One region of the Pseudoalteromonas qingdaonensis genome, then DNA from elsewhere that is predicted to be linked to it. Evidence: predicted binding sites of a transcription regulator. Region 1 holds the regulator's gene; each other region holds the start of a gene.

What was found. Region 1 encodes MetJ, which represses methionine synthesis genes. Its sites were predicted from a motif close to TAGACGTCTAGACGTCTA; they were not measured.
Region 2: WCN91_RS00150 (homoserine O-succinyltransferase) is a predicted target of MetJ. The motif match lies at 2,425-2,442, and genes of this name have one in related genera.
Region 3: metE (5-methyltetrahydropteroyltriglutamate--homocysteine S-methyltransferase) is a predicted target of MetJ. The motif match lies at 6,993-7,010, and genes of this name have one in related genera.

Annotation. Positions count from the first base shown of each region.
Region 1 is NZ_JBCGCU010000014.1:65,896-76,707, forward strand. It holds partial or broken gene WCN91_RS12310 (methyl-accepting chemotaxis protein) at 1-1,261, shown strand, start outside; gene WCN91_RS12315 (gamma-butyrobetaine hydroxylase family protein) at 1,328-1,702, opposite strand; gene hslU (ATP-dependent protease ATPase subunit HslU) at 1,740-3,068, opposite strand; gene hslV (ATP-dependent protease subunit HslV) at 3,082-3,600, opposite strand; gene WCN91_RS12330 (SPOR domain-containing protein) at 3,704-4,237, opposite strand; gene priA (primosomal protein N') at 4,257-6,512, opposite strand; gene rpmE (50S ribosomal protein L31) at 6,706-6,921, shown strand; gene WCN91_RS12345 (malic enzyme-like NAD(P)-binding protein) at 7,455-8,702, shown strand; gene metJ (met regulon transcriptional regulator MetJ) at 8,760-9,080, opposite strand; gene metB (cystathionine gamma-synthase) at 9,258-10,418, shown strand; gene metL (bifunctional aspartate kinase/homoserine dehydrogenase II) at 10,434-10,812, shown strand, end outside.
Region 2 is NZ_JBCGCU010000001.1:28,582-39,393, reverse strand. It holds gene WCN91_RS00165 (DUF350 domain-containing protein) at 1-48, opposite strand, end outside; gene WCN91_RS00160 (PilZ domain-containing protein) at 59-427, opposite strand; gene ettA (energy-dependent translational throttle protein EttA) at 540-2,213, opposite strand; gene WCN91_RS00150 (homoserine O-succinyltransferase) at 2,506-3,453, shown strand; gene WCN91_RS00145 (homocysteine S-methyltransferase family protein) at 3,443-4,498, shown strand; gene metH (methionine synthase) at 4,512-7,136, shown strand; gene WCN91_RS00135 (GGDEF domain-containing protein) at 7,289-8,320, shown strand; gene hrpB (ATP-dependent helicase HrpB) at 8,389-10,803, shown strand.
Region 3 is NZ_JBCGCU010000003.1:211,175-221,986, forward strand. It holds gene prpC (bifunctional 2-methylcitrate synthase/citrate synthase) at 1-484, shown strand, start outside; gene acnD (Fe/S-dependent 2-methylisocitrate dehydratase AcnD) at 562-3,153, shown strand; gene prpF (2-methylaconitate cis-trans isomerase PrpF) at 3,210-4,382, shown strand; gene WCN91_RS04680 (hypothetical protein) at 4,530-4,904, opposite strand; gene WCN91_RS04685 (Nif3-like dinuclear metal center hexameric protein) at 5,067-5,819, shown strand; gene WCN91_RS04690 (LysR substrate-binding domain-containing protein) at 6,030-6,920, opposite strand; gene metE (5-methyltetrahydropteroyltriglutamate--homocysteine S-methyltransferase) at 7,222-9,495, shown strand; gene pyrC (dihydroorotase) at 9,616-10,659, shown strand.

The sequences.
Region 1 (10,812 bases):
CTTACGTCTTGCCAACTTATTGAATCAATATAACCTGAAATTCAAGGCGTTAGTGGAGGCGCAACAAGCGCTGGACTTTAACCTGGAAAGCGGCGCCCTGGGTAAGCTGCTGGCCTCGGTGGAGGTCAGCGATCAACTTGCGACCCAAGTGCTGCTAAGCACTAAAGAACAAATAGATGCACAGAAGCGCTCATCTCAGGTATTGGTCATTAGTATTCTAGTTATGGCTTCATTCCTGGTTACCCTGTTGTTGGTGATGACCAGTCGTGCCATTATTCAGCCAATTGACAGCGCTGTGGCGGCCATTAATCGTATTCGTCAGGAAAACGACTTGAGCCTGCAAATACCTGTGCATGGCAATGATGAAATTGCCGACCTAAGCAATAATATCAATGCCTTGACCTCTGATTTTCGTGCTTTGATCTTCGATGTAAATAGTGCCTTGGAAACCCTTAACAGTGCCACCGATGAGCTTGCTAATACCACGGCATCGACCAGCGCAGGGGTGCAGGAGCAGTTACAGGAAGCGGACATGGTGGCTACCGCGGCCACCGAGATGCAGGCCACCATTGGTGATATTTCTGGTAATACCGAAGAAGCGGCTATGCGTGCGCAAACCACCAATGATAATGCCGCGCAGGGGCGTCAGGAAGTGGACTCAACGGTTTCTCGTATTACCGAGCTGTCTGAATCTCTGGGCGGTGCGTCTCAGGTTGTGGGGCAGCTGGAGAAGGATGCCGATACCATAGGCTCTGTGTTGGATGTGATCCGTGGTATTGCCGAGCAAACTAATCTGTTGGCGCTAAATGCCGCTATTGAGGCGGCCCGTGCTGGTGAGCAGGGACGTGGCTTTGCTGTGGTTGCCGATGAGGTGCGTTCTTTAGCGCAGCGTACTCAGGATTCGACTCAGGAAATTGAGAACATTATCTCGGCGTTGCAGATGCGCACTCAGGAAGTGGTTAGCATAATGCAGCGCTGTCGTGAGCAGGGCGGCGAGAGTGCTGAACAGGCTTCAAGAGCTGGGGATTTGCTGGGTAATATCACTCAAGAAATTGAAACAATTATGGAAATGAGTACGCAAATTGCGGTAGCCATAGAGCAGCAGTCTCAGGTGGCATCGGAAGTGAATCAAAACGTGGTTCGCATCCGTGATATTGCCGAGCAGGCCAGCGGTCATGCCAGTTCCAATGCTCACACCAGTGAGGAAGTAGCGCAGCAGGCCAGGGTATTACGTGAATCTGTAGCCAAGTATCGAGTATAAGCCCAGAGAAAATATAAAAAAGCCGCAGATGCGGCTTTTTTAATGCTTGTTTATCGCGTCTTTCACTTAGGGAGTAACGCGAATAGCGATACTGGCATCGCGCTGGGCATTGGCCGCTTTTAAGCGCTCAAGGTAGGTTTGCCACAGCTGCTCGGCTTGGCTGCAAAGCTCGGCAAGGTAGCCAAAGCTGTAGAGCCCGCTTTGATGGCCATCATCAAATTGCAGGCGTACCGCGTAGTGGCCAATGGCCTCAATTTCATTAATAGCCACTGCCTTTTTATTGGTTACCAGCTTTGGCGGTCCCTGATGATGCCCTTGCACCTCAGCAGAGGGTGAGTGCACGCGCAAAAACTCGGCGCTTAGACTTACCTGCTCGCCATTATCAAAGTGGATATCCAGCACATTGGTACGGCGATGATAATGTAATTTACTAACTAGCATCTTTGCTCCAATAAAAAAGAGCCCGAAGGCTCTTCAATTATAGAATAAAGCGACTTAAGTCTTCATCTTGAACCAGGTTACCCAAATGCTGGTTAACGTAATCGCCATTCACGATTAGGGTTGTACCGGCTTTATCACTGGCCTCGAAGGAGATTTCTTCCATCAGGCGCTCCATCACGGTGTGTAGACGACGGGCACCGATGTTTTCGGTCTTCTCATTAACCTGCCATGCGGCCTGAGCAATGCTTTCAATGGCATCTTCGGTAAATTCGACTCTCACCTCTTCGGTGTTTAACAGGGCGATTTGCTGCTCCGTTAATGACGCATGAGGCTCGGTCAGAATACGTTTAAAGTCGTTAGCACTTAACGCATCAAGCTCGACACGGATCGGTAGACGACCTTGCAGCTCAGGGATCAGATCCGACGGTCTGGCCATCTGGAATGCACCGGATGCAATAAACAGGATATGATCGGTTTTTACCATGCCATACTTTGTGCTCACAGTAGAGCCTTCAATAAGAGGCAGCAGGTCGCGCTGTACGCCTTCGCGGCTTACATCCGGGCCACTGCTTTCGCCACGTTTACAGATCTTGTCGATTTCGTCCAGGAAGACGATGCCGTTTTGCTCAACTGCATCTATGGCCAGCTCTTTCACATCTTCAAGGTTAACCAGTTTTGCTGCTTCTTCTTCAACCAGGAGCTTAAAGGCTTCCTTGATCTTCAGTTTACGCTTTTTGGTTTTGCCACCAGACATGTTTTGGAACATGCTCTGTAGCTGATTAGTCATCTCTTCCATGCCTGGAGGCGCCATGATTTCAACATTGGCACCTTGCTCGGCAAGGTCGATCTCAATTTCTTTGTCATCCAGCTGGCCTTCGCGCAACTTTTTACGGAATGCCTGACGCGTTGAGTTATTTTCGCTTGGCTGCGCTTCACCCCAGCTGTCTTTTGCCGGTGGTAACAGGGTATCAAGAATGCGCTCTTCGGCGGCTTCTTCGGCGCGGAAGCTGTGCTTCTTAGCCTGTTGGTCGCGAACCATTTTAAAGGCGATTTCGACCAAATCGCGGATAATGGTCTCAACTTCCTTACCAACATAGCCCACTTCGGTGAATTTAGTGGCTTCAACCTTTAAGAAAGGTGCATTGGCAAGTTTGGCCAAACGGCGGGCAATTTCTGTTTTACCCACACCGGTTGGGCCTATCATAAGGATGTTTTTCGGGGTCACTTCCTGGCGCAGGCTTTCATCAAGCTGCATGCGACGCCAGCGGTTTCTAAGGGCGATAGCGACGGCCTTTTTGGCATTAGATTGACCAATAATGTGCTGATCAAGTTCATGGACGATTTCTCTGGGAGTCATGGCAGACATGGCTGCTCCTTAATTACAATTCTTCAATGGTTTGGAAGTTGTTAGTGAATACGCAAATATCACCGGCTATCTTAAGGCTCTTTTCAACGATTTCTCGTGCTGATAGCTCGGTATTCTCTAACAGTGCAATGGCAGCAGATTGGGCAAAGTTGCCGCCGCTGCCGATGGCGATCAGGTCGTGCTCAGGTTGTACCACATCGCCATTACCGGTAATGATCAGTGAGGCGGTTTCATCGGCCACTGCCAATAAGGCTTCAAGGCGTCTGAGAGCTCGGTCGCTGCGCCAGTCTTTGGCCATTTCCACCGCCGCCTTGGTCAGGTTGCCCTGATACATCTCCAGCTTGGCTTCAAAACGCTCAAACAGGGTGAAGGCGTCGGCTGTGCCGCCAGCAAAACCGGCGATCACCTTGCCGTTAAATAAACGGCGTACCTTGCGGGCGTTACCCTTCATTACCGTGTTGCCAAGGGATACCTGGCCGTCGCCACCAATAACGACTTTGCCGTCACGGCGTACAGAAACTATCGTAGTCATGTGAATCCTTTGCCCTTAATCAAACTGGGCTTTGCTGAGTCTAATAGCGAGGAAGTATGGGCGAGGCACGGGGATTTCAAGGAAAAATCCCCGCGGATTGGTATTACTGCCACAGCCAGATGCCGCAGCCCATGATTTTGGCTTGGCGTTTTAGTTTGTTTTTATCACTCTCGGCCCCGCGCTTGGTGGGGTATGGGCCAAGGCGTACCTTATACCAAACACCATTAGTGCCTTCGGTATGACGGATTTCTGCGACCAGGCCGGTGAAGGCAATTTTCGCTTTTAAGGTTTCCGCCTGAGCATAAGTTCTAAATGAACCGCACTGCATAACGTAAGGGCCTTTTTGCTCAACTTCTTTGACCTCAACCTCTATTTCGGCCTGCTTTATCTCGTTGATAAACTCAGGTGTTTCCGGCTTGTTTATAACAGTCTTCGGCTCTTGCTTGGGCGCTTGCTTTACCTGCTCAACGGCTTCTGGGTCGGCATTATTCTTGATATACCACAGTCCATAACCAAAGCCCGCCAATAAAATAATGGCGGCGATAATGAGCAAAATTGGCAGCTTCTTTTTCGGCGGTGCTTTTTTCTGGGCGCCGCGCTGGGGTCTTTTGCGATTTATGTAGTCGTGTTGAGCCATACCTGTGTGTTGATTCTCTTTACATCATATCTATAGGGTCTATATCTAAATTCCAGCGCACCTTTTGTGCCAGCTTATGCGAACCTAGGTAATCGATAAGTTGCGCCACAAAGGCGTGTAACGCGCCTCGATCGGCACCTTGGATATGCAGCTGGTATCTAAATTTACCAGCAACGCGCTCCAAGGGGGCGGGGATCGGTCCCAATAATTGTATCTTAGGGATGCGGGTTGCGGGAACTAAATCCGTTAAAAAGCGGAGAACTAGCGATAAATCGTGGGCTTCGGCGCGCAATAAGGCCAAATGGCTATAGGGTGGCAGCTCAGTTTCCTGTCTTTCCTGCAGGGCGTAACGGGCAAAATGCTGATAACCGTTATTAACCAGATCCTGCAACAGCGGATGTTCGGGAAAGTGAGTTTGCAACAAGACTGTGCCCGGCTCACCGCTTCGACCCGCACGTCCGGCTACCTGGGTAAGCAGCTGAGCCAGATGTTCGGTGGCGCGAAAATCGCATGAATGCAGCCCGGCATCAACATCGAGAATAATCACCAGGCTGACATCGGCAAAATGGTGACCCTTGGCGAGCATTTGCGTGCCCACTAAAATACGGGCACCGCCTTGGTTGATGCGTTCGAGCTCTTCTTCCAAACTGCCTTTTTTGCGGGTTGAATCCCTGTCTATGCGGCTGATAGCAATGTTAGGGAACTGGCTCGTTAAGGCTTCTTCCAGTTGCTCCGTGCCCAGGCCTACCGGGTGGATCTGTGTGCTGCCGCAGTCCGGGCATTGCATCGGTGGCGCCGTTTGTTCGCCACAGTGGTGGCAGACCAGTCGGCGCATGGATTTATGATAGGTGGCGCTGGTGCTGCAACGGGGGCAGTCGCTAAGCCAGCCACATTCGTGACAGATAAGCGAAGGTGAAAAGCCGCGGCGGTTAAGAAACACCATGACCTGCTTTTGGCGGCCCAGCTCTTTTTGCATATAGGCGAGGCTGGCATGGCTTAAACCCGCCTGTAGATACTGGCCCTTGATATCGATAAGCTCAAAGTGGTTATCACTGCTGGTTTGGGCGCGCTGGGTTAATGACAGCAAGTGGTATTTGCCCTCAATTGCCCTGTGCAGGGTTTCCAACGCCGGTGTGGCACTGCCTAAAACCAGCGGAATATTATGTTGTTGGGCGCGATAGGCGCTCAGGTCGCGGGCATGGTAGCGCAGGCTGTCTTGTTGTTTGAATGAGGCGTCGTGCTCCTCATCCACTATGATCATGCCCAAGGATAAAAACGGCATAAAAATGGCCGAGCGGGTACCTATGACTATGGCACAGCTGCCTTTTTGGCAAAAGCGCCAGGTTTGCAGGCGCTCGTTGTCGGTCAGTGCCGAGTGCCAGAGCATAATCGGGGTGTCGGGGAAGCGGCGGCGAAAACGGTTAACCGTTTGCGGTGTCAGGCCGATTTCTGGCACCAATACCAGCGCTTGTTTTCCCTGCTTTATCACTTCTTCTAAGCATTGCAGGTAGACTTCGGTTTTTCCGCTGCCGGTGACGCCCTCGAGTAAAAAACTGGTAAAGCCTGAGCTTTGATTGATGGCACTGCAGGCCACCGCCTGCTCGGTGTTCAGTCGCGGTTTGCTTGCTACCTTTATGTCATTATCACGCCAATGACTGGAAAATTCGATGCTGATCTCGGCCAGCTCTTTACTAACTAGGGCATCGATAGTGGCCTTGGTAAAGCCCAGGGCTTTTACCTCGGTTACTGGCGATTTACCTGATTGCGCTAACTGCGACATGAGCGACTGTTGTTTCTTCGCTCTTAGGGTGGGTAAGGCGCGGCCCTTTTCGGTCAGCTGAATATAGTTAATGCTGGTTTTATCTATGTCGTCGCCCTGGCGCAGTGCCTTGGGAAGAGCGGTAAAAATAGTCTCACCCAGGGGGTAGTGATAATAGCGGGCTGTGAATTTCAGCAGTTGTAAATGAGTAGCGTCGATAATAGGGGCGCTATCAAGCACCTTAAGCACTGCTTTGACCTTGTCCTTGGGTAATTCGGTACTGGTCTTGCGAGCCAATACCAGGGCGGTCACCTGGCGGTTAGCAAAGGGCACTGCAACCCGCATACCGGGTTCAAGGTTTGCCGCCAGCTTAGGGTCGCTTACCAGGTAGTCAAAACTGCGGTGCAGGGGCACCTTGATTGCCACTTCCACATAGCATTCTTCCTGGGTTGGCAATAGGGTGTTTTGTTGGGCGCTTGGTAAAGACGACAAGGGTGAACTCACAGCATCAGACATGCTGCTAATGTACTAAATTCATGGCAAGGTGAATAGCGGCAATTAATGCTTGAACATTAAACGGGAGTTCAATAAAATACGCGGCCTTAAGGGTGCTGAGCAAATATTATTAGTCTTGGCACATTGAAACTAACGCGTATGGTGCCGAACTTCGGGTTTGGAGAGCGATACGGCCTATTTAGAGGTAATCCCCATGAAAGAAGGTATCCACCCTAAGTACGAAGCAATCAATGCAACGTGCTCTTGTGGCAACAAGTTCGAAACTCGTTCAACTTTGTGTAAAGACATTCACCTTGACGTATGTTCAGAGTGTCACCCTTTCTACACTGGTAAGCAGAAGATTCTTGACACAGGTGGTCGTGTTGACCGCTTCAATAAGCGTTTCGGTGCGCTTAGCAGCAAGAAGTAATTCATTGCTTATTAGAAAAAAGCACCCTAGGGTGCTTTTTTTGTGCCTCTTACTTTTTACGGCAGCTTGTTAGCACATCATTTATCCGGCGCTACACCTGATCACATAGCCAACACAATTGCTGTGATTCATTCTCGGTATTGATATAAGCCATTTTATTTTTACTCTTTATAAAGGTATTAATGAAAAGCAGGGATAGTGCAGTTAAAAGTCATGAACATGCGGATATTAAGCGGGGTTTAGTTAAAGTGTTTCGCTTTTTCTGTTTTTATTCACTATTGTTATAATAATTGCATTCTTTATATCTTTAGTTATGATTAATGCAGCTTTTATTGCTTTTTTTGACCCCAAAAAGGTATGGGAATATCGCTCATGCTGGGGGAAATTAAAATAATTAACCGGGATAATGATGCTAAAACCGCTTAATTTCGCGTAACAGGATAGACCTGATATTACTTGGAATATAGCCGGAAAAGCAGTATTGTTGCCTGATACCTGAACTCTCACCAACATTTCTAGCAGGATACTTTTTCATGTCAGACTTTCGTCAACAAGCTCTCGATTACCACGCTTATCCAGTTCCAGGCAAAATCAGCGTTGAGCTGACTAAAAGCGCGGAAACGGTTAATGACCTAGCTTTGGCTTACAGCCCAGGTGTGGCTGAGCCGGTACGTGAAATTGCCGCCGATGCCAAAAATGCCTATAAGTATACGGCCAAGGGCAATATGGTTGCGGTTATTTCTAACGGTACGGCAATTTTAGGCTTGGGTAATTTAGGTCCGTTGGCATCAAAACCTGTAATGGAAGGTAAGGCTTTATTGTTCAAGCGCTTCGCCGGCCTTGATTCAATCGATATCGAAGTTAAGCACCGCACCACGGAAGACTTTATCAACACGGTTGAAAATATTGCCGATACCTTTGGTGGTATTAACCTTGAAGATATCAAGGCTCCTGAGTGTTTTGAAATTGAAAAAGCACTGATCGAGCGTTGTAATATACCTGTATTCCACGATGACCAACATGGTACCGCCATTGTAACCGCGGCGGGAATGCTTAATGCGCTTGAGATTCAGGGTAAAGATATTAACGATGCCTTGATCGTTTGTTTAGGTGCTGGTGCAGCGGCTGTGGCCTGTATGGAGCTATTGATTAAATGTGGCGCCCAGCGCGAGCACATCTATATGCTTGACCGTAAAGGTGTGATCCACACTCGTCGTGACGACCTGAATGAATATAAGCAAATGTTCGCAAACAACACGGATAAACGCACCCTGCAAGATGTGATCGCTGATGCCGATGTATTCGTGGGTGTATCTGGTCCAGATCTACTCTCTGCGGACGAGTTAAAGCTGATGGCCGACAAGCCTGTGGTATTTGCCTGCTCAAACCCAGATCCTGAAATTAAGCCAGAAGTGGCATATGCTGCCCGTCAGGACTTGATCATGGCAACTGGCCGCTCTGATTACCCGAACCAGGTAAATAACGTATTGTGCTTCCCGTTTATCTTCCGCGGCGCCCTGGATGTGCGTGCCACGGCTATTAATGATGAAATGAAGATTGCCGCGGTAGAAGCTATTCGTAGCATAGCCAAAGAGCCGGTACCACAAGAGGTATTGACTGCATCGGGTGTGACCGAGCTGGAGTTTGGCCCGCAGTACATTATTCCTAAGCCAATGGATCCGCGTTTATTGCCTCGCGTTGCTAAGGCGGTAGCCGAAGCCGCAGTGGCAACTGGTGTAGCGCAAATCGAGCTGCCAGAGAATTATATGGGCGATAAGTAAGTCGCCAATAAAAAAGCCCCAAGTTTTGCTTGGGGCTTTTTTTATGTGTTTGGAAAATCAATCATCACCGATCTCTGGGATCTCTAAACCCATTTCCGCCATGATCTTGCGCACTTCTTGCGGCACCTTCTCCGGATTATCCTTACGTAAGTCTTCATCATCCGGCAGCGGTTGCCCGGTAAAAGCATGTAAAAATGCTTCACAGAGTAATTCACTGTTGGTGGCATGACGCAGGTTATTCACCTGGCGTCGAGTGCGTTCATCTGTTAATACTTTTAAAACGTTGAGCGGGATTGAAACGGTAATTTTTTTTACCTGTTGGGCTTTTTTACCGTGTTCCGCATAAGGGTGAATATATTCACCATTCCACTTGGCCATAATTTGCGTCTTGTTCTTTGGTCACTTAGGCATCAATAAGGGCGAAATTCTATCGTGTTGGAAAGGATAGTCAAATATTCCTCATATAGCTATTTAGACGTATAAATGTTTTGACATCTATATTTGGATATTTTAACCTTTTGGACGTCTAAACATCTAATTGCAATTGGAGGCACTATGCCTAAGTTAAATAAACAAACCATAGCGGTGCGCCACGGCATTGAAGCCGATCAACATCATGGCGCGGTTGTGCCCCCAATTTATTTATCCACCACTTATTCTTTTGCCGACTTTGATACCAAGCGTCAGTACGACTATGGCCGCAGCGGTAATCCTAATCGCGATATTCTCGCTGAGGCTTTGGCCGAGCTTGAGGGTGGTGCCCGCGGTATTATTACCGCCACCGGTATGGCGGCAGTGCACCTGGTAACTCAGTTACTTACGCCCGCTGATACCTTAGTGATCCCCCACGATTGTTATGGCGGCAGCTACCGATTATTTACCTCCTTGGCCAAGCGCGGTTTATTGCAGGTGAAGGTGGTGGATTTCACCACTGCCGAGTGTTATCAGCAGCTTATTGATGCCAAACCTAAGCTGGTATGGATTGAAACCCCGAGTAACCCAATATTGCGCCTGACTGATATTAAGTCCGTATGCGCGGCCGCGGCTCAAGTGGGAGCCTTGGTGGCGGCGGATAACACCTTCTTATCACCGGCGCTGCAAAACCCATTGGCCCAGGGCTGCGATGTTGTGGTGCACTCAACAACCAAATACATCAACGGCCACTCAGATGTGGTCGGTGGCGCTGTGATCTGTAAAACTCCTGAGCTGGGCGAGGAGCTGGCCTGGTGGGCCAATAATATTGGTATTACCGGTGCGCCTTTTGACAGTTACCTGATTCTGCGTGGGTTACGTACTCTGAAAGTGCGTCTGCGTCAGCATGAGGAAAACGCCCAGGCTATCGCCGAATACCTAGAGCAGCACCCTGGGGTAGAAAAGGTTTACTATCCTGGCTTGGCAAGTCACCCACAGCATGAGTTGGCCAAGGCACAGCAAAGTGGTTTTGGTGGCATGGTGAGCTTTGATATCAAGGGCGAGTTAAAAGACAGCGCCAAGTTCCTCACCTCAGTGCAGCAATTTACTTTGGCCGAGTCCCTGGGGGGTGTTGAAAGCCTAATTTGTCATCCGGCGACCATGACCCATGCGGGCATGGATAAGGAAGCACGCTTAGCGGCGGGCGTGGGTGATACCCTTATTCGTATTTCTGTGGGCATTGAAGATCAAGAAGATTTAATCGCCGACCTTGAACGTGCTTTTGCACAACTTCATCAGAGTTAGGCGGGAGCAGATAAAATGGCCAAGGTAGTACATAAATTTGGCGGCTCTAGCCTAAGCAGTGCGGCTCGTTATCATGCAGTTGCTAATATTGTTCTCGCTCATAGTCAGGCCGGTGACCTAGTGGTGGTGTCTGCCGCCGGTAAAACTACGGACACCCTGGTTAAGCTGTGGCAGACATTCGAGCAGCAAGATCTGCATAGCGGTATGGACGTGATAAGCCTGTTGCGCAATCACCAGCAGGAGCTGATCCAGGAGCTGTTAAGTGGCAAGCGCAAAGCCCAGGTGTTAATTCAACTGGAACAAGAATTAACGCAAGTTTGGCAAGCATTTGAGCAAGGAAACTTGCAAGAAGCAGCGCTGCTGGCTCATGGTGAGCTTTGGTCGGCGCGTTTGT
Region 2 (10,812 bases), on a different contig from region 1:
GGGAATAAACCCTTGCATGGATTCCATGATCATAATTGCTGCTCTCACTGAGTCTATTTTATTGTTGTTCCACCGAGGCCAGCTGTACCAGCTCTCGGTGCAATAGCTTATCATCCCCGACATTAAGTTCAATAAGGCGTTTTAAATGCGTGGCGCTATCTAAGTCTATGAGTGTACAGCGTAAACCTATATGCTGCTGTTCGATATGGGCGACTTCGGTGTGCATATGAATGTCGATATCTGTGTCGGCTAGGGTAAAGCTCAATTGCAGTTCTGCCCCTAGGCTAGGGTGAAAGTTCTCTGGGTGGCTGATCAGGGCACCTTTAAGTGAGAGGTCGAGTAACTGGCAGGGGGAGAGGCTTTGATGGTCGGTGACTAGGGCGGGGCGATGAAACAGCACCCGAGTAAAGTGGCGACGTTCGTGCATAAGCATTCCTAAAAAGCAGGGTATTGAGTCAGTGTAGCTGGCGACGGGTAATTTTGTCTATGGGCAGGGCGCACAAAAAAGCCCCATTGCTGGGGCTTTTGCATTTGATTAATTAACCAATTTTCTTATATTTAATACGCTTAGGTTGCGCGGCATCGGCGCCCAGCGTTTTCTTCAACCAGGCTTCGTACTCAGTGTAGTTGCCATCGAAGAAGTTGATCTGACCTTCGTCACGGTAATCCAGGATATGGGTGGCGATACGGTCAAGGAACCAACGGTCGTGCGAGATAACCATAACACAGCCCGGGAATTCTAAAATCGCATTCTCCAGGGCGCGCAGAGTTTCTACGTCCAGGTCGTTGGTAGGCTCATCCAGAAGCAATACGTTGCCGCCGGCCTTAAGCAGTTTGGCAAGGTGTAAACGGTTGCGCTCACCACCTGACAGGTCTTTTACAAACTTCTGCTGGTCATTGCCTTTGAAGTTAAAACGACCCACATAGGCACGGCTTGGGAACTCGAAGTTACCTACTTTTAGCACGTCCTGGCCGTCGGCGATTTCTTGGAATACGGTCTTGGTTTCGTCCATATTGCCACGGAACTGATCCACGGTCGCCAGCTCCACGGTTTCACCAATAGTGATTTCACCGCTATCCGGCTGCTCTTCACCGCTCAGCATTTTGAACAGGGTTGATTTACCGGCACCGTTAGCACCGATAATGCCAACGATAGCACCCTTAGGCACGGTGAAGTCCAGGTTGTCGATCAACTGGCGATCGCCAAAGCTCTTGTTCAGACCTTTAACTTCGATTACCTGATCGCCCAAGCGTGGACCCGGTGGAATAAACAGCTCGTTGGTTTCGTTACGCTTTTGGTAATCGCTTTGCTGTAGCTCGGCAAACTGGGCCATACGCGCCTTAGACTTGGCCTGACGACCTTTAGGGTTTGAACGCACCCACTCAAGCTCTTGAGCGATCGATTTCTGGCGTGCTTTTTCCGCTTTTTGCTCTTGCTGCAAACGGGCATCTTTTTGCTCTAGCCATGACGAGTAGTTGCCTTCCCATGGAATACCTTCACCACGGTCAAGTTCCAAGATCCAACCGGCAACGTTATCAAGGAAGTAACGGTCGTGGGTTACCGCCACTACTGTGCCTTCATAATCGTGCAGGAAGCGCTCCAACCAGGCTACAGATTCTGCATCCAGGTGGTTGGTTGGTTCGTCGAGAATAAGCATGTCTGGCTTTTCAAGTAGTAAACGACAAATCGCCACACGGCGACGCTCACCACCGGAAAGGTGTTCAACTTTTGCATCCCATGCAGGTAGACGAAGGGCATCGGCGGCACGCTCTAGGGCGTTATCCAGGTTATGACCGTCATGCGCCTGGATAATGGCTTCAAGTTCGCCTTGCTCTTTGGCCAGGGCATCAAAGTCCGCATCTTCCATGGCGTATTCGTTGTACACTTCATCAAGGCGAGTCAGGGCGTTTTTAACTTCGCTTACCGCTTCTTCAACCACTTCACGCACGGTTTTGCTTTCATCAAGTACCGGCTCCTGCGGCAGATAACCAATTTTTACGCCCGGCTGAGGGTGAGCCTCACCTTCAAAATCTTTATCAACGCCGGCCATGATACGCAACAGGCTAGATTTACCCGAGCCGTTTAGACCAAGTACACCAATTTTTGCGCCAGGGAAAAAGTGCAGAGAAATGTCTTTTAGGATGGTGCGCTTAGGCGGCACAACCTTAGACACTCGACTCATCGAGAAAATAAACTTATCAGGTAAAACCATGAAAGGAACCTTTGCAATATGACTAAAATTATCAGGGGCTATTGTAGAGTCTCTAGTGTTATAGCGTCAACGAAAGGCCGTGTTTTGAAGGCACTAATTCCTGCTCTTGTAGTTACTTTGCATATTCGCCTAACGCGGTTTTCAAGCTGAGGTCTATGCTCTTACAGGAGAGGCCTGTTATAAGGGTGTTTGTCTTGCGGTCAAATTATTATAGACGTCTAAACATCTAGCGGTTGATATTTCCGGCGCGACGGTCATAATAGCCCTTCTAGTATTTGCATTGGAGTTCACTATGCCTATTACGGTTCAGGATGCGTTGCCGGCGATTTCGCAATTGCGCCAAGAAAATGTCTTTGTGATGCCGAAAAGTCGTGCCAGCACGCAGGAGATCAGGCCCATGCGTTTGGCCATATTGAACCTGATGCCGAATAAGGTGGAAACAGAAGTGCAGTTTATTCGCCTGCTGGCCAATACGCCTTTGCAGGTTAATGTGGACTTACTGCGTCTTGATACCCATAGGTCCAGCGCCAACTCCGAGCAGCATTTGGACATGTTTTATCGCTATTTCAGCGATGTAAAAGACACTAACTATGATGCGGTGATCATCACAGGCGCGCCGCTGGCTCATCTTGAATACGTAGAGGTAGGCTATTGGCAGGAATTACAGGAGTTCTTCGAGTGGGCCGAGCACCATGTCACCTCCACCTTGTTTAGCTGTTGGGCGGCTCACGCCGGTTTGTACCATCACTACGGCCTAAAACGTGAACTCCAGGCCAACAAACTATGCGGTGTATTTGAGCACCAGTGTTATTTCGACCACGGCGCGCTCACCCGCGGTTTTGACGACCGTTTCTTGGTGCCACACTCGCGCTATGGTCATATAGATATCAATAAAATTGCTGCGCACGATGAATTGGTAGTGCTTGCCGGCTCAGAGGAAGTGGGTGCCTACTTACTTAAAAACCAAAGCGGCTCGCAGGTGTACCTGACCGGGCACCCGGAATACGACGCCGATACTTTGCAAAAAGAGTATCAACGCGATGTCGATAAGGGTCTGGATGTGGCTAAACCAAAAAACTATTTTCCCGAGGATAACCCAGCCTTAAAACCGTCGAAAACCTGGCAAAGCCATGCCTTCTTGTTATTTTCCAATTGGCTAAACTACTACGTGTATCAAACCACGCCCTATGATATTAATCTGGTGAGCCAGGATGTAAGGACAGATAATTATGCCGAATAAACGTCAAGCCCTCGAAGCGGCGCTAAAGCAGCGTATTTTAATTCTCGATGGCGCCATGGGCACCATGATCCAAAAACATAAGTTTGAGGAAAACGACTATCGCGGCGAGCGCTTTAAAGACTGGCATGTATTGGTGAAGGGCAACAACGACCTGTTAAGCCTGACGCAACCCGAGGTGATCGCGCAAATCCATCGCGAATACCTTGAGGCCGGTGCGGATATTATTGAAACCAACACCTTTAACGCCACCACTATTTCCATGGAAGACTACGAGATGGCAAGCCTTAGCCGTGAGATTAATCTCGAGTCGGCGCGCTTGGCGCGCAAGGTGGCCGATGAATTCAGTGCCCGGGAGCCAAATAAACCGCGCTATGTGGCCGGTGTGCTTGGGCCCACATCCAAGACCTGCTCTATCTCGCCGGATGTAAACGACCCGGGTTATCGTAATATCACCTTCGATAAACTGGTTGAGGCCTATATCGAGTCGACCCTGGCCTTGATGGAAGGCGGCGCCGACCTGATCTTGATCGAAACCATTTTTGATACCCTTAATGCCAAGGCCGCTGCCTTTGCGGTGGAAGAAGCCTTTGAGCAAGCCGGCACCAGTTTGCCTGTGATGATCTCCGGCACCATTACCGATGCCTCGGGCCGCACCCTGTCGGGGCAAACCACAGAGGCTTTCTATAACTCCATTCGCCATATTAAGCCGCTTTCTATCGGCCTTAACTGCGCCTTAGGCCCGGATCTGCTGCGCCAGTACGTGGAAGAGCTATCCACTGTCTGCGAAACCTTTACCTCGGTGCACCCCAATGCCGGTTTGCCCAACGAGTTCGGCGAGTACGACCTGGAAGCCGAAGAAATGGCTCAGGAGATCATCGACTGGGGCGAGCAGGGCTTTATCAATATTGTCGGCGGTTGCTGTGGTACCACGCCGGAGCATATTAAAGCCTTTAGCGACGGCTTAAAGAACACCGCACCACGAGCGCTCCCCGAGCTGCCGGTGCGCATGCGCCTCAGTGGCCTTGAAGCCTGTAACTTGAATTAAGGGGCTATCAACTATGACCAATACAGCCATTTTTACCAATGTCGGTGAGCGTACCAATGTCACCGGCTCGGCGCGTTTTAAGCGCCTGATCATGGAAGAAGACTATGAAACCGCCCTGGATGTGGCCCGCGAACAAGTAGAAAGCGGCGCCCAGGTGATCGATATCAACATGGACGAAGCCATGTTGGACTCCAAGGCGGCGATGGTGAAGTTTCTGAACCTTATCGCCTCGGAGCCGGATATCTCCAAGGTGCCGATCATGGTCGACTCCTCCAAGTGGGAGGTGATTGAAGCAGGTCTTAAGTGTATTCAGGGTAAGGCGATTGTGAACTCCATTTCCCTTAAAGAAGGGGAAGAGCCGTTCCGTCACCAGGCAAAAATCCTTAAACGCTTTGGCGCCGCCGTGGTGGTCATGGCCTTTGATGAAACCGGCCAGGCGGAAACCGCCGATCGTAAGTTTGCAATCTGTGAGCGCTCCTACCGCATTTTGGTAGACGAGCTCGGCTTCCCGCCGGAAGACATTATTTTCGACCCCAATATTTTCGCCGTGGCCACGGGCATCGAAGAGCACGATAATTACGCCGTTGAATTTATAGAGGGCACCCGCCGCATTAAAGAAAACTTGCCGTACTGTAAGGTGTCCGGCGGGGTGTCGAATGTGTCTTTCTCGTTCCGTGGTAATAACCCGGTGCGCGAAGCCATTCACTCGGTGTTCCTGTATCACGCCATTCAAGCGGGTATGGACATGGGCATAGTCAACGCCGGCCAGCTGGCGGTGTATGACGATATTCCCGAAGAGCTACGCAATGCGGTTGAGGATGTCATTCTCAATAAAGACCCGGGCGCGGGCGAGCGCCTGGTTGAGCTGGCACCTAAATACTCGGGTATGGCTCAAGCCGAAAAGGTGGAAGACCTCCAGTGGCGCTCATGGCCGGTGGAAAAACGCCTGGAGCACGCCTTGGTGAAGGGCATCACAGACTATATTGAAGAAGACACCGAGGCCTGTCGCCAGCAGTTTGCCAAGCCCATAGAGGTGATCGAAGGGCCGCTGATGGATGGCATGAATGTGGTCGGCGACCTTTTTGGTGCCGGTAAAATGTTCCTGCCTCAGGTGGTGAAGTCGGCGCGGGTTATGAAGCGCGCCGTGGCCTATCTCGACCCCTATATTGAAGCCGAAAAGGAAGAAGGGCAGACCAACGGTAAAATCATTATGGCCACGGTAAAGGGCGATGTGCACGACATAGGCAAAAACATCGTCGGCGTGGTACTGCAATGTAATAACTATGAGGTGATAGACCTGGGCGTGATGGTGCCGGCGGAGAAAATTCTGCAAACCGCCATCGATGAAAACGCCGATATTATCGGTTTATCCGGCCTTATTACCCCATCCCTTGATGAGATGGTGCATGTGGCCAAGGAAATGACCCGTCGCGGCTTTGAGATACCACTGCTGATTGGCGGCGCTACCACCTCCAAGGCGCACACCGCGGTGAAAATTGAGCCCCAATACGACAAGGGCGTGATCTATGTAAATAACGCCAGCCGCGCCGTGGGCGTGGCCTCCAGCCTGTTGAGTAAAACCGCCAAAACGGAGTTCTTGGCGAAAACCAAGGCTGAGTATGAAAAAGTGCGTGAGCAACAGGCGCGTAAAAAGCCGCGCTCCAAGCCCATAGGTTTACAGCAGGCACGGGCCAACCATGCCAAGCTGGATTGGCAAAACTATGTGCCACCGGTTCCCAGTAAGCTGGGCGTGCAGGAGTTCCACGATGTGGCCATAGACACCTTGCGCCATTATATCGACTGGACGCCGTTTTTTATGACCTGGTCGCTGGCGGGCAAGTATCCGCGCATTCTTAATGATGAAGTGGTGGGCGAGCAGGCCCAGTCGCTGTTTGCCGATGCCAATGCCATGCTCGATAAGTTTGCCCGTGAGCGCAGCATTCAGCCCAAGGGGGTGATAGGTTTGTTCCCGGCCAACCGGGTCGGCGACGACATTGAAATTTACGCCGATGAAACCCGCTCTCAGGTGCTGTTGCGTTCCTGTCAGTTACGTCAGCAAACCGAGAAAAAGGGCTTTGCCAACTACTGCTTAGCCGATTATGTAGCGCCTAAGGGCACGCCGGATTACTTTGGCGCCTTTGCAGTCACCGGTGGCCTAGAAGAAGACGCCTTGGCCGATGCCTTTGATGCCCAAGGTGATGACTACAACAAGATCATGGTCAAGGCCGTGGCCGACCGTCTCGCCGAGGCTTTTGCCGAGTATCTGCATGAGCAGGTGCGCAAGGTACATTGGGGCTATGCCGCGGATGAAGCGCTCAGCAATGATGAGCTAATTCGCGAAAATTATCAGGGTATTCGCCCGGCGCCTGGTTATCCGGCCTGCCCGGAGCATACGGAGAAGTCCAAGATCTGGGACTTGCTGAACGTGGAAGAGCGCATCGGTATGAAGCTGACTTCGTCCTACGCCATGTGGCCGGGGGCGGCTGTATCTGGCTGGTATTTCAGCCACCCGGATTCCAAGTACTTCGCCGTTGCTGGCATTCAGCGCGATCAGGTTGAAGATTACGCCGAGCGCCAGGGCATGACGCTGGATGAAGCGCACAGATGGCTCGGGCCTAATCTGGGCTACGACTACTAGGATGATTCATAGCGAATAAACAAAGGCGACTGGGGTCGCCTTTTTTATGCCTTCATTGTCCCTAGGACAAATATTGATGGCCCTATTATTGGGCATTAATATTTTTATGCTACAGTGAGTTATCGAACAACAAGGATAAGTAGTGCGGATCAGTGAAAGATACCTTTAATGCCACCGATGCCGATAAGGCCCTTTTCTTACGTGTATTTGCCGCGATTGGCGCCTGTACTTCCTTGATAATGGCCATTAACAGTTATCTCGATGGCTACCTTTTGCTTAGCCTACTGTTGGCCAGCGCCGTGCTGGTGTTTGCCTTGCCCTTTGTAATAACAAAGCATGATGCCTTTCTCGCCGTGCTGATGTTGTATTCCCTGTACGCGCTGATGTCGTATCTGGTGGTATCCGGAGGCAGCCATGGTACCGGGCCTTTGTGGTTATTTATTGTCTCGCCGGTGACCTTCTTCATTCGTGGTTTAAAGCAAGGGGCGGTGGACCTTATTTTACTGGCCTTGGTGGTTTTGCTGTTGTTTATCTTTACGCCCAACCTAGGCTTGTATCAATACGATAATTACCATTTTCCTGCTCGTGTGATGCTGTGCTTTGCCATTCTCTGTGTGCTGGCTGGCTTTTACGAGTATTACCGCAATAAATACAGCCGGGCGTTAATGCAGCAATTGCAGATTAATGAGCAACTGGCGCGCACCGATGCCATGACTGGGCTCAGCAACCGCCGTTATGCCCTGGAATGTCTGACTCAGCCTGGTTTCGGCGCCGGTGCCGTGTATATGTTGCTTGATGCCGATAATTTTAAGCAGTTCAACGATGGTTATGGTCATCAGGTCGGCGATCAGGTGCTGCGCTTTATCGCCGCGACTCTAAAGGACCATGCCGGGCCCGATGATATTGTCGCTCGTTGGGGCGGTGAAGAGTTTTTGCTGGTGGTGCATAATACCGCGGCTCGCAGTGCCAAGCGGGTTGCTACGCAGATAATGCAACATCTGCAGGATAACGCTCTGCACACAGATGGCCATAGTTTGCATATGACCCTGAGCATAGGTGCTCACCAACGTCAGTTCGGTGAGAGCATAGATCATTGCCTCAATATTGCCGATAAGCGTTTGTATCTGGCCAAAAGCAGTGGTAAAAACCGGGTCGTATTCGACGACGATGTGGCCATGGATTAGCCCTAGCTACTGATCCTGAGCGGACAATGGCATACAATAGCCACCATGAATCGCTTCGTGTGAACGCCGTGCTACCAATACAACAAAGCTACCCTCAGCTAATAGAGCAACTCAGTAACCACCCCTTGTGTTTATTACAAGCGCCTCCCGGTGCCGGTAAATCAACCTGGCTGCCGCTGCAATTGCTGCGCGATGGTCACTTTCAGCGCATTATTATGCTTGAGCCTAGGCGCTTAGCGGCGCGTAATATCGCCCAGTTTTTGGCATCGCAAAAAAACGAGCGGTTGGGGCAAAGCGTGGGGTTGCGTTTACGTCAGGAAACCAAGGTCAGTGCCGAGACACGCTTGGAAATTGTCACCGAAGGGGTGCTAACGCGCATGTTGCAAAGCGACCCGGAACTGAGCGATGTTGATCTAGTGATCTTCGATGAATTCCATGAGCGCTCCTTGGCCGCCGACACGGCGCTGGCCTTTGCCTTGGAAAGCCAGTTGCTGCGCGATGATTTAAAAATTCTGATCATGTCGGCAACTTTGGACGGCGAGCGTTATCAACAGTTTATCGATTGTCCCATGGTGACTGCCGAAGGCCGCAGTTATCCCATAGAGGAAGTGTATGAACCCTTGGCGCAGAGCGAGCGCTGGTTAGAGGCCATGGCGCCCTTGGTCAAGCGGGCCCTTAGCGAGCAAGAAGGCAGTGTGCTGGTATTTTTGCCCGGTCAGCGCGAGATCAACCGCGTCGGTGAGCAACTGACGGATTTAGCGGCTAATATCGAGGTGCACAAGCTTTATGGTGAGCTGGATAAGCAAGCGCAGCAAGAGGCCATAGCCCCAGCACCCAAGGGTAAGCGCAAGGTAGTATTAACCACCAATGTGGCGGAAACCAGTTTAACCATAGACGGCATTCGCGTGGTGGTGGACAGCGGCAAACGTCGCGCCGCCGAGTTTAATTTAAAAACCGGGGTTACTGAGCTTAAAACCGTGAATATCTCCCGTTCTTCCGCCACCCAAAGGGCGGGACGAGCGGGGCGTTTGCAACCCGGCGTGGTCTATCGTCTTGGTGCCAAGGAGCAGCTTGAACGCCGCGCCAGTCACGATGCCCCCGAGATGCTCACCAGTGATATCAGCCCCTTGTTGCTTGAGGCCAAACTGTGGGGCGCAAGCCTTGATGAGTTGCAACTGCTGGACCCGCCAACCCAGGCGCAGCAACAGCAGGCCCAGGTGTTATTGCAGATGCTGGAAGTGTTGGAAGGCGATAAGCTATCGCCCCAGGCCAAGGCCATGCACGCCATGGGCACTGAATTGCGCTTTGCCCATCTTTTATATAAGGCTGAGAAGTTTGAACGCCAGTGGCCAGGTTTTTTACAGCTGGCGGTCCATTTTGTTGCTCTGATGGAAGCGCGTATTAGTACAGCTTCCGAGCTCAGCACTGCGCTCAATGCGCAATTGCATCGCCCCCATCCGGCATTTCGCCGGCAACTGAGGTATTGGCAGCAAAGACTCAAATTGGCGCAGTGCCAATCTTTACCCATGTCCTTATTGCCTTTAGTAGTGGCGCTGGCCTATCCGGATCGTCTGGCTAAACGTCGTGGGCAGGGCATGTTAATGAGTAACGGCGCCGGGGTGCAGGCATCCGCTGAGCACTGGCTTGATGAAGACTATCTAGCTATTGCCGAGGTGGGCGGCCAAGGCGGCCAACGTATCTTCTCTGCCACTGCTTTTTGCCCCCAGCAATTACAGGAGCACTTGCCGCATTTATTTAGCGAGCAAGAGGTGTGCGAGTTTAACGACAAAACAGCGCAGTTCACCAATGAAACCCGCTTTAAACTGGGCGCCATTACCTTGCGCAGCCAACCTTCCTCCCAAGCCATTAGCTCGCAAATGAAATGTCAGGCCTGGCTCGGGCTGTTGCAAAAGCAGGGCTGGGCCTTGTTTAAGCACCCACAATCGCAGCAGTTGCGAACTCGCTTAGTGCTGGCAGGGCAGTTGTTGGGCGCGCCTTTTACCTACAGCGACGAGCAGAGCTTGTTGGCGGCGGCGCCGCAGTGGTTGGCGCCGTATTTGAGTGAGGTGCAGTCATTGGCTCAACTGCAGCAACTCGATTACCGTCCGGCCTTGCTAAGTTTGCTGGATTACTCGGCGCAACAGCAACTGGACCAGCAGTTACCGAGCAAGCTGGTGGTGCCTTCGGGGTCGACACATAGCATCCAGTATCAGCTTGATGGCCCGGCTAAACTGAGTGTGCGTATGCAGGAAGTGTATGGCCTTACCGAGAGCCCCAAATTGGCGCAGGGCAAGCTGCCGATATTAATGGAGTTACTGTCGCCGGCACAGCGCCCGCTGCAATTAACCCAGGATTTGGCGCAGTTCTGGCAGGGCAGTTATCGCGAGGTGCAAAAGGAAATGAAGGGGCGATATCCGAAACATTTTTGGCCAGATGACCCAGCCAATGCCCAGGCAACCACTCGGGTAAAGAGCCGAATGTAGCTAAAATAA
Region 3 (10,812 bases), on a different contig from region 1:
TTCACTGCGTGGTCCATTGCACGGTGGTGCTAACGAAGCGGCCATGGAACTGATTGAGCGTTTCAGCAATGCCGATGAAGCCGAGCAGGAGCTGATGGGCATGCTTGAGCGCAAAGAGAAGATCATGGGCTTCGGTCATGCGATTTACCGCGAAAGCGATCCGCGTAATGTGATCATCAAAAAATGGTCAGAGCGTTTGGCCCAAGAGGTAGGCGATGATGTGCTTTACCCTGTGTCTGTACGTTGTGAAGAAGTGATGTGGCGCGAGAAGAAGCTATTCTGTAATGCCGATTTCTTCCACGCGTCGGCCTATCATTTTATGGGAATTCCAACCAAATTGTTTACGCCTATCTTTGTAATGAGTCGCGTAACGGGCTGGACTGCACACGTAAAAGAGCAACGTGCTAACAACCGTATTATCCGCCCAAGTGCGGGTTATATCGGTCCAGAAGCGCGTCCTGTACCTGAGCTAAGCGAGCGCTAAGCCACGGCTTAGCCACCTTGCCTGTCGGTGCGGCACATTCGTTGGCGCACCACATCCATTGCAATGTAGAGATGATTATGAATACCCAATACCGTAAGACGCTGCCGGGCTCAGAGCTGGTTTATTACGATACCCGAGCGGCCGTTGATGCAATCGAACCTGGCGCCTACGATGGCTTGCCTTATACCTCTAAAGTGCTTGCCGAAAACTTGGTTCGCCGTTGTAACCCAGACGATTTAACGCAAAGCCTTGAGCAGCTTATTTATCGCAAGCGCGAGCATGATTTCCCTTGGTTTCCAGCGCGCGTGGTGTGCCACGATATCCTAGGTCAAACGGCGCTGGTGGACCTTGCCGGTCTGCGTGATGCCATTGCTGCCAAAGGCGGCGATCCGGCCAAGGTAAACCCTGTGGTGCCAACCCAATTGATCGTTGACCACTCGTTGGCGGTCGAAGCACCGGGCTTTGACCCAGACGCGTTCGAGAAGAACCGTGCCATTGAAGACCGTCGTAACGAAGACAGATTTCACTTTATTAACTGGACCAAAACCGCGTTTAAAAACGTTGATGTGATCCCGCCGGGTAATGGCATCATGCACCAGATAAACCTGGAGAAGATGTCGCCGGTGATCCAGGTACGTGATGGCGTGGCCTTCCCGGATACCCTAGTAGGTACCGACAGCCATACCCCGCATGTTGATGCGCTGGGCGTAATCGCCGTGGGTGTGGGTGGTCTTGAAGCCGAAAGCGTGATGCTGGGGCGTGCCTCTTATATGCGCCTGCCGGATATTATCGGTGTTGAGCTAACGGGTAAGCCGCAGCCGGGCATTACAGCCACAGATATCGTACTGGCGTTGACCGAATTCCTGCGTAAAGAACGTGTGGTTTCCAGCTACCTTGAGTTCTTCGGTGAGGGTGCCTCGCATCTGACTCTGGGCGATCGTGCCACCATCTCGAATATGACACCGGAATACGGTGCCACGGCGGCCATGTTCTATATCGATGAGCAAACCATCGACTATTTGAAACTGACGGGTCGTGAAGACGAGCAGGTGAAGCTGGTTGAGCAATATGCCAAAGAGACTGGCCTGTGGGCCGATGCCATGACGGGTGCGAAATACGAGCGCGTATTAAGCTTTGATCTGTCATCTGTGGGTCGTAACCTGGCCGGTCCATCAAACCCGCATGCCCGTTTAGCAACCGCGGACTTGCAAGCCCGCGGTATCGCGAAATCTATTGAGCAAGAAGAAGGTCTGATGCCGGATGGCGCGGTTATTATTGCCGCTATCACCAGCTGTACCAATACCTCTAACCCGCGTAACGTGATTGCCGCAGCCTTGTTAGCCCGTAACGCCAACAAGTTTGGCTTAGTGCGCAAGCCTTGGGTGAAAACTTCGCTGGCGCCGGGTTCTAAAGCGGTGAAACTCTATTTAGAAGAAGCGAACCTTCTTCCTGAGCTGGAAGCCCTGGGCTTTGGTGTGGTGGGTTTTGCCTGTACCTCATGTAACGGCATGAGTGGCGCGTTAGACCCGAAAATCCAGCAAGAGGTGATCGAGCGCGACCTTTATGCGACTGCGGTACTCTCTGGTAACCGTAACTTTGACGGCCGTATCCACCCCTATGCTAAACAGGCATTCCTGGCCTCACCGCCATTGGTTGTGGCTTATGCTATCGCGGGTACTATTCGTTTCGATATTGAAAAAGATGCCCTGGGCTATGATAAGCAAGGTCAGCCTATTACCCTGAAGGATCTATGGCCAAGCGACGAAGAAATCGATGCGGTCATCGCCAAGAGCGTGAAGCCAGAGCACTTCCGTCAGGTGTACGAACCCATGTTCGATTTAGACGTGGATTACGGAGAAAAGAACAACCCATTGTACGACTGGCGCGAAATGAGCACCTATATTCGTCGTCCTCCTTATTGGGAAGGGGCGCTTGCGGCACCGCGCACCATGAAAGACATGCGCCCACTGGCGGTGCTGGGTGACAACATCACCACCGACCACCTGTCGCCGTCGAATGCCATTCTGGCCAGCAGTGCGGCCGGTGAGTACCTAGCGAAAATGGGTCTGCCTGAAGAAGACTTTAACTCGTACGCCACGCACCGTGGCGACCACTTAACGGCGCAACGCGCCACCTTCGCAAACCCGAAGCTGTTTAATGAAATGGTGCGCGATGAAAACGGTGAGGTGAAGCAGGGCTCATTGGCGCGTATTGAGCCAGAAGGTCAGGTAACCCGTATGTGGGAAGCCATTGAAACCTATATGGAGCGTAAGCAACCGCTGTGTATCGTTGCCGGTGCCGACTATGGTCAAGGCTCAAGCCGTGACTGGGCAGCCAAAGGCGTTCGCCTTGCGGGTGTGGAAGTGATCATCGCCGAAGGTTTCGAGCGTATTCACCGTACCAACCTGATTGGTATGGGTGTCTTGCCACTTGAATTTAAAGCGGGTGAAAACCGTAAGACCTTTAACCTTGATGGCAGCGAAACTTACACTGTGTTAGGTGAGCCTGCACCGGGTGCGGATATGCAAGTGCAGATCACCCGCGCCAATGGTGAGCAGCTGACTATTACCACTAAATGTCGCCTTGATACCCAAGAGGAATTGTCTATCTACAGTGCAGGCGGTGTGTTACAGCGCTTTGCTCAGGACTTCCTTGAAGGCTCAGTATAAATTGTAAAAGGTGGGCTCCCATTAGTCATGGGCGCTCACTTTTTTTGAGGTTAATAATGACACAACAGCTAAAAATACCAGCAACCTATATGCGCGGCGGCACCAGTAAAGGGGTGTTCTTTGCGCTGCATGACTTGCCGGAGTCAGCACAACAGCCGGGCGCCTATCGCGATGCCTTGCTTTTGCGCGTTATCGGCAGCCCGGATCCCTACGGCAAGCATACCGATGGCATGGGCGGGGCGACATCCAGTACCAGTAAAACGGTGATCTTATCGAAAAGCGATAAAGCGGATCATGATGTTGATTACCTGTTTGGCCAGGTCGCTATCGACAAGCCCTTTATTGATTGGAGTGGCAACTGTGGCAACCTAACCGCCGCGGTGGGTGCCTTTGCCATTAATAACGACTTGGTGGATGCGTCACGCATTTGTGAAAATGGCATAACCCAAGTGCGTATCTGGCAGGCCAATATTCATAAAACCATCATTGCTCATGTGCCTATGCGCGATGGCATGGTACAAGAGCTGGGTGACTTTGAACTCGATGGCGTGACCTTTCCCGCTGCCGAGGTGAAGGTCGATTTCCTATCGCCTGTCGGTGATGGTGCAGTACTGCCAACGGGTAACCTGGTTGATACTCTTGTGGTGCCGGGCGAGGGCGAGCTACAGGCAAGTTTTATCAATGCCGGTATCCCTACTATTTTCGTGAATGCCAGCGAGCTGGGTTACACAGGAGCCGAGTTGCAGGACGATATCAATAATGATGAGCAGGCCCTAGCACGCTTTGAACGTATTCGTGCTTATGGTGCGGTGCAAATGGGGCTGATCAGCGATATTGAAGAGGCGAAAACGCGCCAGCATACGCCAAAAATCGCCATGGTGGCACCAGCAAGCAGCTATGTGGCATCCAGTGGTAAGCGCATTGATGCGGCAGATATAGATGTACAGGTTCGCGCTTTGTCCATGGGCAAGCTGCACCATGCCATGATGGGTACGGCCGCCGTTGCTATAGCGACAGCTGCTGCTATCGAAGGCACCTTGGTGAACCTGGCTGCAGGTGGTGTGGCACGCCAGTCGCTGACCTTTGGTCATCCTTCGGGCACGCTGCAAGTGGGTGCAGCGGTAAATATGCTTGATGGTCAGGCTGATGTGCACAGTGTTAGTATGAGCCGTAGTGCCCGACGTTTAATGGAAGGCTGGGTACGTGTGCCAGAGCCTGAATTAGACTAAACAAAGCACAAGACATAAAAAAAGCCGTTAATAGCGGCTTTCTTCATTAAATCAGAAGTTAAATTATACCAATTCTGTTAAGTATGTGATCACAGTGAGCATGATATCTAGCCCGCTAGAATGATTAGCTATTTAAGTGAATTGGTATTACACAACACCGCGCGGTAGGCGACAGTCGTGGTCTTTCTCTGCAAGCTCTTTAATCCAAAATTCTTCGGCAGTGAAACCATCTTTGTTTTCACTCACAACAGTAAAGGCAGCTTTTTTCTCAGTTGCTTTTGCCGCAGGAGCCGCTTTTTTGCTTGCTTTAGCAGGAGCCTTTTCTTCTGTTTTAGCGACTGTTTCTGTTTTACCAGCAGTAAGCTCTTCAGTAAGTTCAGCTACCTCAGCAAGGCGCATGTTTTTGCCGCCGTCTATGCTGTACCAGCCAGGTTTGGTGGTGATTTCTGGCTTTTTGCCATTCGCAGCTTCGTACGCAGCTTCAAAAGCAGCTAACACTTCTGTTTTGTCTAGTTTACTCATCAAAAGATCCTAGTCGTTAACGCAGGTTAATTTTATTATAAGTGTATATTTATACCCATTTGTCCTGTAATTTTCAATTTTTTGTGGCGAAATAGCTAATTTCCTTTATTTTTTTTGCCAATGACGGGAAAATTTAGGCCTAAATTAGGTCATGAGGTGATTATGAAACGCAACGAGCTACTCGCTATTTTGAATGCCAAGCTGGCACCGGAGCAAATTAAAGACTTTTGTCCCAATGGTCTGCAGGTTGAAGGCACAGAGCAAATTAAAAAAATCGTCACCGGAGTGACCGCCAGTCAGGCCCTGGTTGATAAGGCTATTGAGCTGCAAGCCGATGCCCTGGTTGTGCACCATGGTTACTTTTGGAAGGGTGAGTCGCAAGTGATCAGTGGCATGAAAAAACGCCGTCTAAAAGCGCTGCTGGCGGCAGATATTAACCTGTTCGCCTACCACTTACCCCTGGATGTGCACCCTGAACTAGGTAATAACGCTCAGCTTGCTAGATTACTGGGCATTGAAATTCAAGGCGGCATGGAGTCGGGCGCAACCAGCGTGCCGGTGTGGGGTAAGCTCAGCGAGCCTGTCAGTGGCGATGAATTTGCCAAGCGCATTGAAGCCGTTTTAGGGCGCACGCCCCTTAGCTCTGTGGTGCGCTCGGATGTGATTGAAACCATAGGCCTGTGTACCGGCGGTGGGCAGGGTTATATCGACCTGGCGGCGGCGCAAGGTTTGGATGCCTATCTGACTGGCGAGGCCTCAGAGCAAACCATTCACAGTTCCACCGAGCAGGGCATAGATTTCTTTGCCGCCGGGCACCACGCTACCGAGCGCTATGGTGCTAAGGCGTTGGGGGAATTCTTAGCGGATGAATTCGGCTTGGATGTGACCTTTATTGACATCGACAATCCGGTATAAAGATTATACTAATTCACTTAAATAGCTAATCACCCTTGCGGGCTAAATATCGTGCTCACTGTGTTGAAATTTTTCGATGTAAAATAACTACATAAGAAAAATTCCGCCTTGTTATCACATCATTTATCCAGCGCTATCTCTGATCACATACTTAACAGAATTGGTATTAAAAGGAGCCAGGGGCTCCTTTTTTACTGTTGTTGCACTGGCTTATTTGCGGCTGTTATTTTGCTTACAGGTATTGAGGAAGTGGCGGTAAACCGGGTTATCCTTCATTTCTTTTTTCATCGCCAAATACATGGGGCGGTTTAAACCCAGGGCGCCCAGAGGTATCGACTTTATCAAGCCTTGCGCCTCATAAGGCGTCACCAGCCAATCCGGCAGGGCGGCCACGCCCATACCCGCACTCACCAATTGGAAAATCAACAAACCCTGATCCACGGTTTTTAAGGTGCCATCAAAACGGGCATTTTGGATAAAGTGTTTGAAGATATCCTGGCGCTCCCGTGGGATGGGGTAGGAGATGATGGTTTCATCTTTTAAATCCAAGGCGGTCACATACGCCTTATTAGCCAAGGGGTGATCTGGTGCCACGATCAGCTTAAGTTTAAAATCAAACAAATGAGCAAATTCCAAGCGATCCGGCTCACGAATGTCCGAGGTTAGGACTAGATCTAAATCCCCATCAAGTAGTTCGGGAATGGCGTCATAGCTAAAGCCGCGCTCATAATCCACATGTATATCTGGCCAGAAGTTATTGAATTCTTTAATGGTCGGCAATAACCAGTGAAAACAAGCGTGGCATTCCACACTTAGGCGCAGTTGCGAAATAGGCTGATTTAAACTTTCTTTAAGGCGGCATTTGGTGGCTTCGACCTTAGGTAACACATCCTGCGCCAGCTCCAGCAGCAGCATGCCTTGAGGGGTAAAGCGTACCGGATGGGTTTTACGCTCAAACAGCTGACAATCGAGCTTGTTTTCCAAGTCTTTGATTTGGTGGGATAAAGCAGATTGGGTTAGAAATAATTCTCGGGCGGTATTCACTAAAGAACCGGTTTCTTTCAAGGTGGCTATGGTTTTAAGGTGTTTAATTTCAATCATCTTTAGTAAATCTCATAAAAGCCAGTCACATATCTCATAATGATTGCGACTAAACCGCGCTTGATAAATGTATGAAAGTCTAGACGGCTAAAAAATTATCACTTTTATACTGAGTTGGCTATTAAAAGATAAAATTCATTGTGAAAAATGTCTATTTTCTCTTTTCTTTAATTTTGTCAGCGGCGAATCAAGGCGCTGATATGAATTTAATTCATTAACAATGTGAATAAGCTTCGTTTGTGTCCCCAAGATCTGAGATGTAACGTTTAGCCATCTAAACAGCTAAATGGATATTTACATCATGGCACTTATACATAACTTAGGTTTTCCCCGTATCGGCAAACGCCGCGAATTAAAATTTGCTATCGAGGCCTATTGGGCCGGCGATATTACCCAGGAAGAGCTGCGCCAGCGCGGTGCGCAAATCCGCCAGGAAAATTGGGCAATGCAAAGCGAAGCAGGCATAGAGCTTGTGCCTGTGGGCGATTTTGCCTGGTACGATCAGGTGTTATCTACTTCTATGCTGGTAGGAGCCATTCCGGCTCGCCACCAAAGCGACAGCAGCAATGCCCTGGACACCCTGTTCCGTATCGGCCGTGGTCGTGCGCCAACGGGCTGCGCCTGCGCCGCCAGTGAGATGACTAAATGGTTTAATACCAACTACCACTATATTGTGCCTGAGCTAAGTGCTGAGCAGCAGTTTGCCCTGAGCTTTAACGAACTTTTTGAGCAAGTAGAAGAAGCGCAGAATTTAGGGCATAAGGTTAAGCCCGTGTTGGTTGGTCCGGTGACTTATTTGTATCTGGCCAAGTGCGCTGGGGAAGAGTTCGACAAGCTGAGCCTGTTAGAGCATCTATTGCCTGTGTATCAACAGGTGTTGGCCAAATTGGCGGCACAAGGAGTGGAGTGGGTGCAAATCGATGAACCTATTTTGGCCTTGGAGCTGGATACGCACTACCGCAGCGCTTTAACTCAAAGTTTTGCGGCACTAGCCGACCAAGGCGTGAAGTTGTTGCTGGCCACCTATTTTGATGAGGTGAGCAGCTACTTAAAAGATATCAGCGAGTATGCCCTTGATGGTGCGCATTTCGACCTGGTGGCTACACCGCAGAATATCGAAGCGCTGAATGCGGCGCTTGGCCAAGAGCGAGTGTTATCTCTTGGGGTGATCAACGGCCGTAATATTTGGCGTGCCGACCTCAGTGCCATCTATGAGCAGGTGCAAGAAATTGCTGCCCAGCGTGGTGATTCACTGTGGCTGGCGCCATCTTGCTCTTTATTGCATACCCCGGTGGACTTGGAGCAAGAGCAACTACTGGACGGTGAATTGAAAAGCTGGTTGGCCTTTGCCAAGCAAAAAGGCGAAGAGCTTAATTTGCTAAAAGTGGCTCTGGAGCGCAGTAATACGCAAGATATCGACGCTTATAGTGCACCGGTGAAAAACCGCCGTACTTCAAGCCGAGTAAACAATGCGCAAGTGCAGCAGCGTGTGGCAAAACTAAGTTCCGATCACGGTCAACGTCACAGCGAGTTTGCGCTGCGTGCTGAAACACAAAAAGTGGCCCTGCAATTGCCACTGTTGCCGACCACTACTATTGGCTCCTTCCCGCAGACATCGGATATTCGTAAAGCCCGTCGCGACTTTAAGGCTGGGGAGTTAAGTGCCGAGGCTTATGAGCAACAGATGCAGGAACAAATTCAATATGCGGTGCGTGAGCAAGAAGCACTGGATATAGATGTATTGGTGCATGGTGAGGCGGAGCGTAACGACATGGTCGAATACTTCGGTGAATTGCTAGATGGTTTTGCCTTTAGCCAGTTCGGTTGGGTGCAAAGTTATGGCACCCGCTGTGTGAAGCCGCCTTTGATCTGGGGTGATGTGTCTCGCGCCGCGCCTATGACATTACAATGGACCCAGTATGCCCAGTCGCTCACCGACAAGCATATGAAGGGCATGCTTACGGGTCCTGTGACCATTTTATTCTGGTCCTTTGTGCGCGATGATTTGGATAAGCCGACTATCGCCAATCAAATCGCTCTGGCACTGCGTGATGAGGTGGTGGATCTGCAAGATGGCGGCATTAAGGTAATTCAAATCGATGAGCCAGCGTTTCGCGAGGGTATGCCACTTAAAGCCAGCCAGTGGCAGAGTTACCTTGATTGGGCGGCCTATGCCTTCCGTGTATCGGCCAGTGGCGTTGATGACAGCACGCAAATTCACACTCATATGTGTTATAGCGAATTTAACGACATTATTGGCGCCATTGCCGCCATGGATGCGGATGTGATCACCATAGAAACATCGCGATCTAATATGGAATTGCTTGATGCCTTTGAGCACTTCGATTACCCCAATGATATTGGCCCTGGGGTGTATGATATCCATACTCCGAATGTGCCCGAGGTTACGTGGATCAAGGACTTGATCCACAAGGCGGCAGCGAAAGTTCCGGTTGAGCGTCTGTGGGTGAACCCGGATTGCGGCTTGAAAACCCGCGCCTGGCCGGAAACCCGTGAGGCCCTGCAAAACATGGTCATTGCCACCAAGGAGCTACGCCAAGAGCTAAGCGCTTAGCAAAAAGAGTGACACAAGAGCGGACGTTATAAATGTCCGCTCTTTTTTAAGCCTTTCTCACCCTTTACTTTCACAGCCTTCCCTCATAAGATCACACAAAATTTCTAGTGGATAAGCGCAATGACACATACCCCGCAACGTATTACCCTTACTCGTCCTGATGACTGGCACATTCACCTTCGTGATGGCGAGCAACTAAAAGACACGGTAAGAGACGCCAGCCGCTATATTGGCCGCGCCATCATCATGCCTAACCTGGTACCGCCGGCAACCTGTACCGATACGGCGCTAGCTTATCGTGATCGCATTATGGCTGCGGGGCCAAAGGCGCATTTTGAACCCCTGATGGTGCTGTATCTAACGGATAACACCACGCCTGAGGAAATTCGCAAAGCCAAGGGATCGGGTAAAATCGTTGCTGCCAAGCTGTATCCAGCCGGCGCGACCACTAACTCAGACTCAGGTGTGACCGATATTGAAAATATCTACCCTGTGCTTGAAGCCATGCAGGAAGTGGGCATGCTGTTGTTGGTTCACGGTGAGGTGACCGACTCAAGTATCGATATCTTCGACCGTGAAAAGGTCTTTATCGACACCAAATTGAAAAAGGTAGTGCAGGACTTCCCTGAGCTTAAAGTGGTGTTAGAGCACATCACTACCAAGGATGCGGTTGAGTTTGTAAGCTCGGCATCGGCCAATGTGGCGGCGACCATTACCGCGCATCACCTGCTTTATAACCGCAATCATATGCTTGCCGGTGGCATTCGTCCGCATTATTACTGCCTGCCTATTCTTAAGCGTAATACCCATCAGGAAGCCCTGATTGAAGCTGCCACCAGTGGTAACAGCAAGTTCTTTCTAGGTACCGACTCGGCGCCACACCTTAAGGACAAAAAAGAAGCGGCTTGTGGTTGTGCTGGTGCATACACGGCGCACGCGCCACTTGAGCTATATGCTGAAGCCTTTGAGCAGGCCGGTGCCCTGGACAAGCTTGAAGCCTTTGCTAGCCACTTTGGTCCGGATTTCTACGGCATTGCCCGCAATACGGATACAGTGACCCTGGTACGTGAGCCGTGGCAAGTGCCGCAAAGCTACCCACTGGGAGAAGACAAGGTCATTCCTATTTGTGCCGGTGAAATGCTGAATTGGCAGGTTAAGGACTAGGCTCTAGATCACTCTTAGAAAAAGCCCGATTTGTTATCGGGCTTTTTTATGCCTGTAAGGATAAGCCGCCAAGATGGATGACGGGGTGTTGATCTGCCGCAAGCAAGTTGCAGAGCCCTGCCTTTAGCGGACAATTGTCCTTATGTTCTAAAG